2 regions of the Pseudomonas sp. FG86 genome follow, and region 1 is predicted to be linked to the other one. Evidence: predicted binding sites of a transcription regulator. Region 1 holds the regulator's gene; the other holds the start of a gene.

Region 1 (7,442 bases):
TTTCCGAGACGCGGCGGCGGAAGAAACCCGAATCGTCCACCACCAGGACCTTGACTACCATAAACACTCCGTTAGGCGGGACGGGCAATACCGCCCTGCCCCACCAGAATCAAATACGCCGTGCGGCGTAACGCTTGAGCATGCTCGGAACATCGAGAATCAGCGCGATCCGACCGTCACCGGTGATGGTCGCGCCCGACATGCCCGGGGTTCCCTGCAGCATTTTGCCCAAAGGCTTGATGACCACTTCTTCCTGGCCCACCAGTTGATCGACCACAAAGCCGATACGCTGGGTGCCCACCGAAAGGATCACCACGTGGCCTTCGCGCTGCTCTTCATGGGCAGCCGATGCCACCAGCCAGCGCTTGAGGTAGAACAATGGCAGCGCCTTGTCGCGCACGATCACCACTTCCTGGCCATCCACCACGTTGGTGCGTGACAGGTCGAGGTGGAAGATCTCGTTGACGTTGACCAGTGGGAAGGCGAAGGCCTGGTTGCCCAGCATCACCATCAGGGTCGGCATGATCGCCAGGGTCAACGGCACCTTGATGACGATTTTCGAGCCCTGGCCCTTGGTCGAGTAGATATTGATCGAGCCGTTGAGCTGGCTGATCTTGGTCTTCACCACGTCCATGCCCACGCCACGGCCCGACACGTCGGAAATCTCGGTCTTGGTCGAGAAGCCTGGAGCGAAGATCAGGTTGTAGCACTCGGTGTCGGTCAGGCGGTCGGCGGCGTCCTTGTCCATCACGCCACGCTTGACCGCGATATTGCGCAGGATCGCCGGGTCCATGCCCTTGCCGTCATCGGTAATCGACAACAGGATATGGTCGCCCTCCTGCTCCGCCGCCAGGATCACCTTGCCGTTGCGGGACTTGCCCGAGGCTTCGCGTTCTTCCGGGGTTTCCACGCCGTGGTCGACGGCGTTGCGCACCAAGTGGACCAACGGGTCGGCCAGGGCCTCGACGAGGTTCTTGTCGAGGTCGGTTTCTTCACCCACCAGTTCCAGGTTGATTTCTTTCTTGAGCTGGCGAGCCAGGTCGCGAACCAGGCGTGGGAAGCGGCCGAAGACTTTCTTGATCGGCTGCATCCGCGTCTTCATCACGGCGGTCTGCAAGTCAGCCGTGACCACGTCGAGGTTCGACACAGCCTTTTGCATGGCTTCGTCGCCGCTGTTCAGGCCCAGGCGCACCAGACGGTTACGCACCAGCACCAGTTCGCCGACCATGTTCATGATGTCGTCCAGTCGTGCGGTATCGACCCGTACGGTGGTTTCGGCTTCACTGGCAGGCTTGTCGGCCACGGCAGCGGCAGGCGCACGCGCGGCGGCCGCGGCGGCTGGCGCTGGGGCTGGCGCCGGTTTGGCGGCAGCAGGCGCGGCGGCCTTGGCCGGTGCCGGTTTCGCGGCCACGGGGGTGGCAGTCGCCGCAGCAGCCGGGGCCACTTCGGTGAACTTGCCCTTTCCGTGCAATTCGTCGAGCAGGGCTTCGAATTCGTGATCGGAGATCAAGCCGTCGTCAGCAGGGGCCGCAGCGGCGCCCGGTGCAGCTGGCGTCGGCGCCGCGCCAGTGGCCGCGACTTCCGGCAAGGCATCGGCGGCAAAGGTGCCCTTGCCATGCAACTGGTCGAGCAACGCTTCGAATTCGTCATCGGTGATATCGGTACTGGCCGTTGCCGCCGGCGTTTCCGGGGCAGCCGCAGTGGCCACGGCATCAGCCGCGAACTGGCCTTTGCCATGCAACTGGTCGAGCAGGGATTCGAACTCTGCGTCGGTGATGTCTTCGCTGGTCGGCTCGGCAGGCGCAGCGGCCGCGGGTGCGGGTGCGGGTACGGCCGACGGTGCTTCAGCCTCGGCCTTGACCGCATTGAGAGAGTCGAGCAACTGCTCGAACTCGCTGTCGGTGACATCCGCTTCGGCTTCGACCACCGGCTCTGGCGCCGCTTCCACCACCGGCGCGGCCGAGGTGTCGGCAGGTTCTGCCAGGCGCGCCAGGGCGGCCAGCAGTTCCGGGGTGGCGGCGGTGATCGGGGCACGTTCGCGCACTTCGCTGAACATGCCGTTGACCGCATCCAACGCTTCGAGGATTACATCCATTAACTCCGAGTCAACGTGACGCTCACCCTTGCGCAGGATGTCGAACACGTTTTCGGCGATGTGGCAGCACTCCACCAGCTCATGGAGCTGGAGGAAGCCGGCGCCCCCTTTTACAGTATGAAAACCGCGAAAAATTGCATTGAGCAGGTTCGCATCATCCGGGCGGCTTTCCAGCTCGACCAGTTGTTCGGACAATTGCTCTAAAATTTCGCCGGCCTCTACAAGGAAATCCTGAAGGATTTCTTCATCGGCGCCGAAGCTCATGGGTGTGCTCCTTAGAAGCCTAAACTGGATAACAGGTCATCTACGTCATCCTGACCTGACACAACGTCTTCACGTTTATCGGCATGAATCTGCGGACCTTCACCCTTGGCGAGATGTTTTTGTGGATCTTTTTCAGAGAGGATCGCTTCGCGGTCATGTTCGATGCCGGCGAAACGGTCGACCTGGCCGGCCATGAGTACCAATTTGAGCAGGTTGCTTTCCACTTCGGTGACCAACTGGGTCACACGCTTGATCACCTGACCGGTCAGGTCCTGGTAATCCTGGGCGAGCAGAATGTCATTGAGGTTGCTGGAAACCGTACGGTTTTCCTGCTCGCTGCGTGACAGGAACCCTTCGACCCGACGGGCCAGCTCACGAAACTCTTCTGCGCCGACTTCACGGCGCATGAAGCGACCCCAGTCAACGCTCAGCGCCTGGGCTTCCGTGGCCATGCCGTTGACCAGGGGCGTGGCGTTTTCCACCAGGTCCATGGTGCGGTTGGCCGCTGCCTCAGTCAGCCTGACCACATAGGACAGGCGTTCGGTGGCGTCGGTGATCTGCGAAATCTCTTCGGCTTGAGGCATGTGCGGGTCAATCTGGAAATTGACGATCGCACTGTGAAGCTCGCGTGTGAGCTTGCCCACCTCCTGGTACAGGCCGCGGTCACGGGTCTGGTTGAGCTGATGGATTAACTGCACCGCATCGCCGAACTGGCCTTTTTCAAGGCTGTCGACCAGCTGGTGAGCATGTTTTTTCAGGGTCGACTCAAAGTCGGCCTGCGATGATTCTTTTTGCTCCATAGCTCCCCCGTGGCAGCATTAGCCGTGGATGCGTTCGAAGATTTTTTCGATCTTCTCTTTCAAGGCCTGCGCAGTGAATGGTTTGACCACATAGCCGTTAACCCCGGCTTGGGCGGCTTCGATGATCTGTTCACGCTTGGCTTCGGCGGTCACCATCAGCACGGGAAGACTGCGCAGTTTTTCGTCGGCACGCACGTGGCGCAACAAGTCGATACCCGTCATGCCCGGCATGTTCCAATCGGTTACCAGAAAGTCGATGCTCCCGCTGTTGAGGATCGGAATCGCCGTAAGGCCGTCATCCGCCTCGACCGTGTTTGTGAACCCAAGGTCACGCAACAGGTTTTTTATGATCCGCCGCATCGTTGAGAAGTCATCAACGATGAGGATTTTCATGTTCTTGTCCAATTCGACCTCCAAGCAGTCTTAAACGCGCCCAGCACCTGGACGCGCCATTTCAATCAACAGGCGTTACACAAAAAGGACTGCCCAGGGCACCACGGTTAGCCCCCGCGGCGGCCAAGGCCCTCGCGGTTGCGTCTGCAGTGTCCCCACACTGCCTGTCAGCGCGCGCGCCACTCTCCCAATCGCCCCCGCAAGCGGGCCGCGCACTGGCTGTGCAGCTGGCTGACACGCGATTCGCTGACCCCCAGGACCTCACCGATTTCCTTGAGGTTCAGCTCTTCGTCGTAGTACAGCGCCAACACCAGTCGCTCACGCTCCGGCAAATTGGCAATTGCGTCGGCCAATGCGCCCTGGAAGCGTTCATCCTCCAGGTCACGCGACGGCTCCATATGCGTACTCGCGCCGTCCTCGTGCAACCCTTCGTGTTCGCCGTCCTGCAACAGGTCGTCGAAACTGAACAGGCGGCTGCCCAAGGTATCGTTCAAAATCCCGTAATAATCGTCGAGACTCAATTGGAGTTCGGCCGCAACTTCATGATCTTTAGCGTCGCGACCGGTTTTTGCTTCAATTGACCGAATTGCGTCACTGACCATGCGCGTATTGCGGTGTACCGAACGCGGCGCCCAATCGCCTTTGCGCACCTCATCGAGCATCGCGCCACGGATACGGATACCCGCATACGTCTCGAAACTCGCGCCCTTGCTCGCGTCGTATTTGGTCGACACTTCGAGAAGGCCGATCATGCCGGCCTGGATCAGGTCTTCGACCTGGACACTGGCGGGGAGGCGTGCCAGCAAGTGATAGGCGATGCGTTTGACCAAAGGCGCGTAACGCTCGATCAACTCACCCTGACTGTCACGGGCGGACTTCTTGTAGGCGTTGTAGCCGGTCGCTGTCATAGCACGGGTCCTGCGCTCGTCTGATGCACCAATCGCTCGACGAAAAACTCCAGATGCCCCCGAGGGTTAGCGGGCAACGGCCAAGTATCGACCTTCTGAGCAATAGCCTTGAACGCCAAGGCGCATTTCGAACGAGGGAACGCTTCGTAGACTGCACGCTGCTTTTGCACAGCCTTGCGCACACACTCGTCATAGGGAACTGCGCCGACGTATTGTAGGGCGACATCGAGAAAGCGATCCGTGACCTTGGTCAACTTGGCGAACAGGTTGCGGCCTTCCTGCGGGCTTTGGGCCATGTTGGCCAGCACGCGGAAGCGGTTCATGCCGTAGTCGCGGTTAAGCAGTTTGATCAGGGCATAGGCGTCGGTGATCGAGGTGGGTTCATCGCAGACCACCAGCAACACTTCCTGCGCGGCGCGCACGAAGCTGACCACCGACTCGCCGATCCCGGCGGCGGTGTCGATCACCAGCACGTCGAGGTTGTCGCCGATATCGCTGAACGCCTGGATCAGACCGGCATGCTGCGCCGGGCTCAGGTGCACCATGCTCTGGGTGCCCGAGGCGGCCGGTACGATACGGATCCCACCGGGGCCCTGGAGCAGCACATCACGCAGCTCACAGCGGCCCTCGATCACATCGGCGAGGGTGTGTTTGGGCGTCAGTCCCAGCAGAACGTCGACATTCGCCAGCCCCAGGTCAGCATCCAGCAGCATGACGCGACGGCCAAGCTCTGCCAGCGCCAGGGACAAATTCACTGACACGTTAGTTTTCCCGACGCCACCTTTGCCGCCGGTCACCGCGATCACCTGTACGGGATGCATGCTGCCCATTTTATTTCTTTACCTTGTCTTGCTTAGACGCAGGCTACATGGCTTGGCCGCGTGAATCGCTTGCAGACCATCGATGTAGATACATTTCACGGTGTTCATACTGACTCAACCCACCCGTTTTGCCGGGTTGTGGTAGAGGTCAGCGAACATGTCGGCCATCGCTTCCTCGCTAGGCTCTTCTTGCATTTGCACGCTGACGGCACGGCTGACCAACTGATGACGGCGCGGCAGATGCAGGTCATCCGGGATCCGCGGCCCGTCGGTCAGGTAGGCGACCGGTAGTTCATGACTGATGGCCAGGCTCAACACCTCGCCCAGGCTCGCCGTTTCATCAAGCTTAGTCAGGATGCAGCCGGCCAGCCCGCAGCGCTTGTAGCTATGGTACGCAGCGGTAAGAACTTGTTTTTGGCTGGTGGTTGCAAGCACCAGGTAATTTTTAGACTTGATGCCACGCCCGGCCAGGCTTTCCAGTTGCAGGCGCAAGGCCGGGTCGCTGGCTTGCAGCCCCGCGGTGTCGATCAGCACCACGCGTTTACGCAGCAACGGGTCGAGCGCGTTGGCCAGCGACTGGCCTGGGTCGACGTGGGTCACCGACACATTGAGGATGCGACCCAGGGTCTTGAGTTGCTCCTGGGCGCCGATACGGTAGCTGTCCATGCTCACCAGCGCGATATTCGAAGCGCCGTATTTGAGCACATAACGGGCCGCCAGCTTGGCCAGGGTGGTGGTCTTGCCCATGCCGGCAGGGCCGACCATGGCGATCACACCGCCCTCTTCCAGGGGTTCGATTTCCGGGGTGGCGATCATCCGCGCCAGGTGGGCCAGCAACATGCGCCAGGCCTGGCGAGGTTCTTCGATTTCGGTGGTCAGCGCCAACAGGTCGCGGGACAACGGGCCAGACAGGCCGATGCGTTGCAGGCGACGCCAGAGGTTAGCCTGGTGCGGTTTGCTGCCTTGCAACTGGGTCCAGGCCAGCGAGCCCAACTGCACTTCCAGCAATTCACGCAGGCCGTTGAGTTCAAAGCGCATCGAATCGAACACGCGCTGGTCGACTGCGGCAGCCGGCGCGGGCGCTGCAGGACGTGGCGGTTCTTTGAACGTAGGTTCGACCAGCGGCTCGGCAGCGGTCAGCGGCAAGCCGGCGAACAACTGGCGATTGGTGGTGGCATCGCTGTCACCCCGCATGCTCAGCTCAGCCTGGGCCGACACAATGCGCGAGGCGGTCTTGCGCAGCTCGTCTTCGAGTTCCATGTTCGGCACGCGCGGGGCCAGCGCCGAAGGGGTGTAGTCCAGGGCAGCCGTCAGCTCGACACCGCCAGCAATACGGCGGTTACCGATAATCGCAGCGTCGGCGCCCAGCTCATCACGGACCAGTTTCATGGCCTGACGCATATCGGCGGCGAAAAAACGCTTTACTTGCATAACCCACTACCTCAGCCGTTGGGCCCAACTGTCGCGACGATGGTCACTTGCTTATTGTCAGGAATTTCCTGGTAAGCCAATACGTGCAAATTCGGTACTGCCAGGCGTCCAAACCGCGACAACATCGCTCGGACCGGGCCTGCTACCAACAGAATCACCGGCTGGCCCTGCATTTCCTGGCGCTGCGCCGCGTCGATCAACGAACGCTGCAGCTTTTCAGCCATGCTCGGCTCCAGCAGGACACCCTCTTCCTGGCCAAGTCCGGCCTTCTGAATACTATTGAGCAATATTTGTTCCAACCTTGGTTCCAAGGTGATCACAGGCAGCTCGGAGTCAAGCCCCACAATGCTTTGCACGATTGCGCGGGACAATCCGACACGCACCGCAGCCACCAGCGCGGCAGTATCTTGACTCTTGGCGGCATTGTTGGCGATAGCCTCGGCGATGCTGCGAATATCGCGTACCGGCACCTGTTCGGCGAGCAACGCCTGCAGCACTTTGAGCAGCTGCGACAGCGACAGCACGCCCGGCACCAGCTCTTCGGCCAGTTTTGGCGAGGCTTTGCTGAGCAACCCCATCAATTGCTGGACTTCTTCGTGGCCGATCAGCTCGTGTGAGTGCTTGTACAGAATCTGGTTGAGGTGGGTGGCGACCACGGTGCTGGCGTCCACCACGGTGTAACCCAGCGACTGCGCCTGGCTGCGCTGGCTGATTTCGATCCACACCGCTT
Region 2 (7,442 bases), on a different contig from region 1:
GTTGCCGGCGGCGTCCTTGGTGACCTTGGTCTCGGCATTCATCGCCTTGAGCAGGGCGTTGTAGGTGTCGACAAAGCCCTTTACCCCGGACTTCAGCGCGGTGGTGCTGGTAGTGACCGAGATGGTCATGGCGGTACGAAGCGGGTCGGTTGTATTCGGATCGTTGGCCGTGACCGTAGGCGACAGCGACAGCAACTTGATGCTTACCCCACTCACCGCATCCGTGATGCTGTTGGACTTGGACTCCGCCGCAATACCATCGATGGTGTACTTGGCGTTCTGAGGCGCGCTGACTACCGTGTAGCCAGTATCAATCCCAGAGTTGCCCGACATCGTCAGGTCCGAACCGACCCCGCTATTGGTGGAGGTCAGGATAAGACGTGAACCGGTGGAGTCGGTGAGGATGTTGGCACTCAGGCCGGCGGTGCCGAACGTGGAGTTGATCGAATCACGCACCTGTTGCAGTGTCGCGCCTGCCGGCACACTCAAATCAAAGTTCTTGCCCGACTGCGTGATTGTCAGCGTTGTCGCCGTGGTGCCGGCGTTGACGACTGTCGACTGGCCACCGGCAAACGTTTTGGTCGATAGCTTCGAAGGCATGGCCAGCTGGTTGACGATCAGCGAGAAGCTGCCGTTCGCCGCACCTTGGTTGGCCGTCATGGTGGCGACCTTTTCGTCCGAAGAGGTACCGGTCAAGCCGCTGAAGCTGTTGTCGGTGCCCATGCTGGTCAGCGCACCACGGAAGGCGTCCAGGGCAGCCTGGATCTTGCCGATCGACGACAGCTGGGTAGTTGCCTTTTGCGATTGGGTGTTGATCTGTGCCTGTTTCGGCGCTCGCTCGGCATCTACCAGGGACTTCACAATCGCCTGAGTGTCGAAACCCGACCCCACGCCAGTAATCGTTGTACCCGCCATCATCTTTCTCCTTTTACGGTGGCTGCCGTTATCTTGACGAACAACACTTCAAGCCGTAACAGCAACAAGTTTCATGCCAGCTCAAGCCTTGTCGTCAAACAACACATGACTGGCGCTGGACAGGCTTTGTGCCAGCTTCAAGGCCGTTTCCGAGGGAATCTGGCGGATCACTTCACCGGTGTCGGTGGCGATGACCTTGACCACAACCCTATGGGTGGAAGCGTCAATGGAAAAATCCAGATTGCGCTGGGCCGCTTGTACAAATTCTTTAATATCGGTGACCGCTTTTTCCAGATCGTCCTTTTGGGACTTACCGGTGGCTGGCGCGGCCGGCTCAACCTTAGTCTTATCTTTGTCAGCAACCACAGGTGCCACAGTGCCTTGAGGGGCCTGTAGCGGATAAGACAAGTTCAGTTTTACATTCATGTCCATGCCCAATCTCCTCTGATTGGAAAAGACGAAAGGGCACGTAAACGCGCCCTCCCGTCATTTACCCAGCGCTGTGATTACTGAAGCAGCTTCAGTACAGCGGATGGCAGTTGGTTAGCCTGCGACAGGATCGCGGTGGAAGCCGACTGCAGGGTTTGCTGCTTGGTCAGTTCAGCGGCTTCGGAAGCGAAGTCGACGTCCTGAACAGTACTACGGGCAGCGGTGGTGTTTTTCTGGATGTTGGTCAGGTTATCCACAGTGCTGGTCAGACGGTTCTGAACCGCACCCAGACCCGAACGGGAGCTGGAGATGGTAGCGATAGCCTGGTCGATTACGGACACTGCGTTCTGGGCCTTGGTGGCGTCAGTCACGTCAGTCTGCGAAACCGCAACCTTGGCCGAAGCGGCCGAAGTAGCGGCGCCGAAGAGACCGGTCACACCAGCACCTTCCAGGGAGTAACCCTTGGAGGAGTTCATGTTCACAGCACCGGTAGCGATGATGCCGTCAGCCAGGGCAGTAGCAGTACCGTAGGTACCGGAACCGTCTTTGGTCGCAACAGTGATGGTACCGGCAGCGGTCGAAGCGCTGAAGGCCAGGTTCTCACCGGTGTCGGATTTAACCGACAGAGTGCCTTTGGATTCATCGTAGTTAACGCTGATACCCAGTTTGGCGGAGTTCGACTTCAGTTGGTCAGCCAGGCTGGCGGTATCTTTCACACCGACGAACGTGGTGGCTTGGCCGCCAACGGTCATGGTGAACGAAGCCGGAGCAGCAGCAGCACCCGCGCCGACAACGAACTGAGCTTCAGTGCTGGCAGTAGCGCTCAGGCCACCGACGGCGCCACTCAGTTGGGCAGCGATGGTTTTAGCGGAAGCAGCGGCAGCTACGGTTACGCTGGTAGACTGACCGTTACCAGTCACAGCGATTGCGCCACCAGCAACACCAGCACCAGGGGTGATGCCCAGGCTGTTGATCTGCTGCGAACCGATGTTGTTGGCAGCAACGTTGTCCAGGCTTACGTTGATGGTTTCGTTAGCGTTGGCGCCAACCTGGATAGCTTTGGTACCGTACGAGCCGTCCAGCAGTTTCTGGCCACCGAAAGTGGTGGTTTGCGAGATACGGGTCAGTTCCGAAGTCAGAGCCTGGTATTCGTCGTTGTTCGACTTACGGTCGTCGGTGCTCAGGGAGCCAGTAGCCGAAGACAGAGCCAGGGTACGCATTTTTTGCAGAATGTCGGTCGAAGCCTGCATTGCGCCTTCAGCGGTTTGCGCGATGGAGATACCATCGTTGGCGTTCTTCACTGCTTGGCCCAGGCCGTTGATTTGGCTGGTCATACGGGTAGCAATACCCAAGCCGGCAGCATCGTCTTTAGCGCTGTTGATACGCAGGCCGGAAGACAGGCGCTGCATGGAGTTGGCCAGGGAGCCGCCTGCTTTGTTCAGGTTGCCCTGAGTAGTGATCGAAGCAATGTTGGTGTTTACTGTTAAAGCCATGACGAAATCCTCGTTGGATGGATACTGCGGCTTCCGGCCCTGGCAACCGCCGGGTGTGGCCTGAGAACCTACGTAATAGTTATCGTCGTGGTAGGCGGTTGCTTGAGCCTTTTTTTTATTTTTTTTACTGGCCTCGTGCCATCCCTTGTAATTCAAGGCTTTAGGCTGACTTCCCCCACCGGATTTTCTGGTTTTTTTGGCGCCAAATAAAAAACGCCGATGATCTTTCGATCATCGGCGTTTGCTTTTGCGGCGAACTCAGTCTACCGACGCGTCACGGACGATGCAGAATCGCCGAGCCCCACGACAGGCCCACGCCAAAACCGCTGATGGCCACACGCTTCCAGGTAGCGTCCATCACGTGCTTCTCCAGCAGCAATGGAATACTCGACGACACGGTATTGCCGGTCTCGACCATATCCTTGATGAACTTGTCCACCGGAGCATCCTCGAAACGCCGCGCCACGGCATCGACAATCGCCGCACTGCCCTGGTGAATGCAGAACGCATCGATGTCGTCGGCCTTGAGCTGCGATTCATCGAGCAGTTCATGCAGGTGTGCCGGCACCTTGAGCAATGCGAAGTTGAACACCTGGCGGCCGTTCATGAAGAACACGCCATCACTGACCTTCAGGTGCGGCGCGCCGGAACCGTCGGTGCCGAACTTCGCCTTGCCCAGCAACCACGACGCGTCTTCGCCCATCCACGTGGCAGTGGCGGCATCGCCGAACAGCATGGTGGTGTTGCGGTCTTCCGGGTCGACAATCTTGGAGTACGGATCGGCGGTGACCAGCAGGCCGTTTTTCAGGCCGGTGGCTTCCATGAAGCCTTTCATTGCGTAGATACCGTAGACGTAGCCCGAGCAGCCCAGGGAAATATCGAAGGCCGCCACGTGGGTCGGCAGGCCCAGCTTGTCCTGGACGATGGCGGCGGTGTGGGGCAAACCCTCTTCGTCGCCGTTCTGGGTGACGACGATCAGTGCGTCGATCGACTCGCGCTTCAAATCCGGGTTGTTGGCAAACAAAGCGTTGACCGCCTCGACACACAGGTCGGAGGTTTCCTGCGCAGCTTCCTTGCGCGGCAGAAACGCCGACCCGATCTTGCCAATGATGAACTCTTCATCCTTGGCGAATTTGGCACCCTGGGCGTAGTTATCGATCCCGTCTGCCGGCACGTAACTGGCGATGCTTTTTATGCCAATCATTGTGGCTTCCCAATACTAAATAGCTGGAGAACACCCCTCGGACGACGCCTGGAGTGCTGGACAATAAAGGGGATAACCCCATAAAAATCTCGCTGAAAGCCGCCCCGCAAGGACCCTGTGACGACTTATCCTTTTCACACGATACAGTGAAGATGCGCTTTATGACTCACAGGTCACTCAATTGTGTGTGCTTTGTGCAAAACCTTCAAACAATTAAACCCCAGAAACGAAAACGGCCCGCCCTGTTTCCAGAGCGGGCCGCTTGGCTAGACGCCGCTTACATCTTGTTGAACAGGCTCAACTGGGAGATTTTGACGAACGCCAATTGCGAGGCCTGCAACATGGTTTGCTGCAGCGTCAGATTGATCGCCGCCTCGCCCATATCGATGTTGGCCAGGTCACTCATGGTGCTGGTGTTGGCCAGGCCGATACTAGTGTTTTCGTCAGACTGGATGTCCAGGGCATTGCCCCGCGCACCGATGGAACCCCGCACGTTGGTGATCTGCGACATTGAATTGGCCAGGTTGGCGATGGAAGCATCCAACACGTCCTTGAGCTTGACGGTCGCCGCCGGTTTGCCGTCGGCGGGCAGCTCCAGCGCCTTGCGCAATTGGCCAAGGGTGTCCAGCGCATTCTGGGTTTTCTGGGTGTTGGCCCCCACGGAAAACTGATCGCCCGCCTGCGGCGTCCCGCCGCTGATGTCAAAGGTCACCCCGGCCGCGGTCAAGGTTGTCCCGCCGCCGGTATCACCGGTGGCAATGGGCTTGCTATTGGCGGTGTAGGGCTGGGTATACATCTCATAGGCGGTGGCGCTGGTGAACTTGATCAACGCACCGCTGTTGGTCGGGAACGTGCTGGCATAGCCCGCCTGGTTGGACACGGTGGCATTGTTCAATTGTGCCGTGGACGCGTTGCTCGGCGTGCGCGAGATACTGAAGGTATCCGGCTTGGCTTCCAGGCTGAACGAGCGATCCTTGACCAGCGCATCGGAGTTGGCGCCCGGGGCAACGTCGCCGAGGTTCATGGTGATGTCGAACTTCACCCCACGCAGCGCCACGCTGGTGCTGCCTTCCTTGGTGGCGTCGAAGGTACCGTTGCCGGCAATCTCCGAAGTCACGTCAGTGCCGTTCTTATCGGACACCTTGTATTGGGTGCTGCTGGTAAAGGTCAGCTTGTACGGCTCGCCGTCGGCGAACTTACTGGCGTAGTCGGAGCTCGACGTCACCAGCCCGGCCGACAGCGCAACCTTGTTGTCATTGACCGTCGGCGGCACCGTCTGGGGCACAGGTGCAAGCCACGTGGCCTGGGTGCGGCTGGAGTTGGCAGCGCCCTCCAGAACCGTCTTGCCGGTATCGCCAGCGTTGACCGTCAACGTATTCGACACTTGCAGGCTCAGCGGCGTTTCGTCGCCCTGATAGCTGTAGGTGCCGTCATTGTTACGGCTGTAGGGCGGGGTCTGGGTCTTGGAACCGGAAAACAGGTAGTTGCCGGAAGAGTCCTTGCTGTTGAGCAAGCCCAGGACCTGATCCTCGATCGCCCCCACTTCACTGGCAACCGAGCGACGGTCGGCGTCGCTCAACGAACCACCGGCACGCAGGGCCAACTGAGTGGCGCGCTGCAAGGCATCGTTGATCGAGCCGAGCACGCTTTCTTCGTTGGTCAGGGAGTTTTTCAGGCTGGTGATATTGCCGTTGAACTGGCCCAGCATGTCTTTCTGCTGTTGCAGCAACAGCAAGCGCGCGGCGGCGACCGGATCATCCCCGGCGGTTTGCACACGCACACCGGAACTGGCCTGGTCCTGAGCCTTCACCACGCTGGAATAGTTGTCCGAATACTTGGCGGAACTGGTTTCGAAATATTGAGCAGTAGAAATACGCATCGTCCCAGACTCCCTTAAAGACTATTGATCAATGTACTGAAGGTTTCTTGCGCAGCCTTGATGATCTGCGACGACGCCGTGTAGTACTGCTGGAACTTGATCATGTCGCCCGCTTCTTCATCCAGGTTGACCTGGGACACCGAGTTGCGCGCATCCTGGTTGGCCTTGAGCAATGCGCCGGTTGCCGTGGTGTCGGTAATGGCCGAAGCGGCCTTGGCACCCACGGTCGAGACCAGGCGGCTGTTGGCCGTCACCAGGCTCACACCACCGCCACTGCCATCGGCCAGGCCGACCGAGGCCTTGGTTTGCAGCTCCAGCAATGCCAGGGCATTGCGGTTATCCGAGCGGCCCGCGGCGTTGAACGAGAACGAGGTGCTGTCACCATCGGCGGGCGAGCCGCCGACCGTAGTATCGAAACTGAAGCTCTGTGCCGGGGTGAGCAAGGTCCCGCTGGCATCGCGCATCGGTACGGCGACCGTAATCTTGTTGCCTTGGCCTGGAACGATGGTGCCGGTACCGATCGGGTTACCCTGGGCATCGTTGAGCGTGTACGGCTGAGTGCCGTCGGTGGCCGGCTTGCCGAATACCATCTTGACCGGCATCGAGTGTTCAATCCCGGTACGCAGCTGAGCGGTCGCCGCGCCGCCATCGATGTCGATAGGCACCGTCAGGCTCGGCGGGGTAAAGGTGCCAGTGCCCTGGTTGGTCTTGCTGCCCTCGCCCAGCAAAGGCCCGGCGAATGCGATTTTATTGGCGTCGGTCAGTTGGGTACCGATACCGGTGGCACCGTTGGCGGTCGGGCTGACCTTGAAGGTGTCACCCGCGGCCACCGGGCCTTTGCCGTCCAGGGCCAGGGTAAAACCATCAATCACCGGCGGCGGCGTGGTGGTGGTGTCAAACGCGCCCATGGCCTTGCCGTCGGAACGCGTCACCGTGTAGTTATTGCCACTGCTGAAGGTGACTTTATAGTCGTAGGTCGACAGCTTGCTGGTGTCGCTGATGCTGACATTCAGGTTACCGGAACCGGCGCTGTTGCCCGCCGCGCCTTGGCTGCGCTGCGAGATGGCGACAGCGCTGTTGACGTCCTTGAACAGGGACACGCCGAAGTCGCCGTTCAAGTCCAGGCCTTGGCCGAGCTGGCTGTTGACGGTATCGGCGGTGGCGATGGCGATACGCCCCAAATCATTGATGGCCGGCATCAAGGCGTCACTGCGATAACGCAACAGGCCACCGATGCTACCGCCACTGAGCACATTGCCCAGGTCGATCGAGGTTCCGCCACCCGCATTGAGCTGGATGGTGTACTGGCTCGGGTCGTTTTGGCTCGGCACTGCCGAAATGGTGCTGGACTGGTCGCCCAACACCAGGGACTGCCCGGTGCCGGTACTGACGCTGAATATCCCGTTCTTTTCGCTGGCGGTGACCCCCACCAACTCATTGAGCGAACGTACCGCTTCGTTACGCGCATCCAGCAGGTTGGCCGGCGCCGTGGTGGTTGAGCCTTGGGCCTGGGTGATCTGCT

What was found. The regulator FliA, encoded in region 1, starts transcription of late flagellar genes. The targets are predictions, from matches to a motif close to CTAAAGTTTNNNNNNNNNNNGCCGNTAA.
Region 2: ACODSV_RS05655 (flagellin N-terminal helical domain-containing protein) is a predicted target of FliA. The motif match lies at 2,917-2,944, and genes of this name have one in related genera.

Annotation. Positions count from the first base shown of each region.
Region 1 covers NZ_JBMDIS010000094.1:2,532-9,973, reverse strand. The annotation lists gene ACODSV_RS31295 (protein-glutamate methylesterase/protein-glutamine glutaminase) at 1-61, opposite strand, end outside; gene ACODSV_RS31290 (chemotaxis protein CheA) at 110-2,359, opposite strand; gene ACODSV_RS31285 (protein phosphatase CheZ) at 2,371-3,159, opposite strand; gene ACODSV_RS31280 (chemotaxis response regulator CheY) at 3,178-3,552, opposite strand; gene fliA (RNA polymerase sigma factor FliA) at 3,720-4,460, opposite strand; gene fleN (flagellar synthesis regulator FleN) at 4,457-5,290, opposite strand; gene flhF (flagellar biosynthesis GTPase FlhF) at 5,396-6,712, opposite strand; gene flhA (flagellar biosynthesis protein FlhA) at 6,724-7,442, opposite strand, start outside.
Region 2 covers NZ_JBMDIS010000006.1:11,679-19,120, forward strand. The annotation lists gene fliD (flagellar filament capping protein FliD) at 1-915, opposite strand, end outside; gene ACODSV_RS05650 (flagellar protein FlaG) at 997-1,347, opposite strand; gene ACODSV_RS05655 (flagellin N-terminal helical domain-containing protein) at 1,422-2,837, opposite strand; gene ACODSV_RS05660 (ketoacyl-ACP synthase III) at 3,112-4,041, opposite strand; gene ACODSV_RS05665 (flagellar hook-associated protein 3) at 4,319-5,920, opposite strand; gene flgK (flagellar hook-associated protein FlgK) at 5,935-7,442, opposite strand, start outside.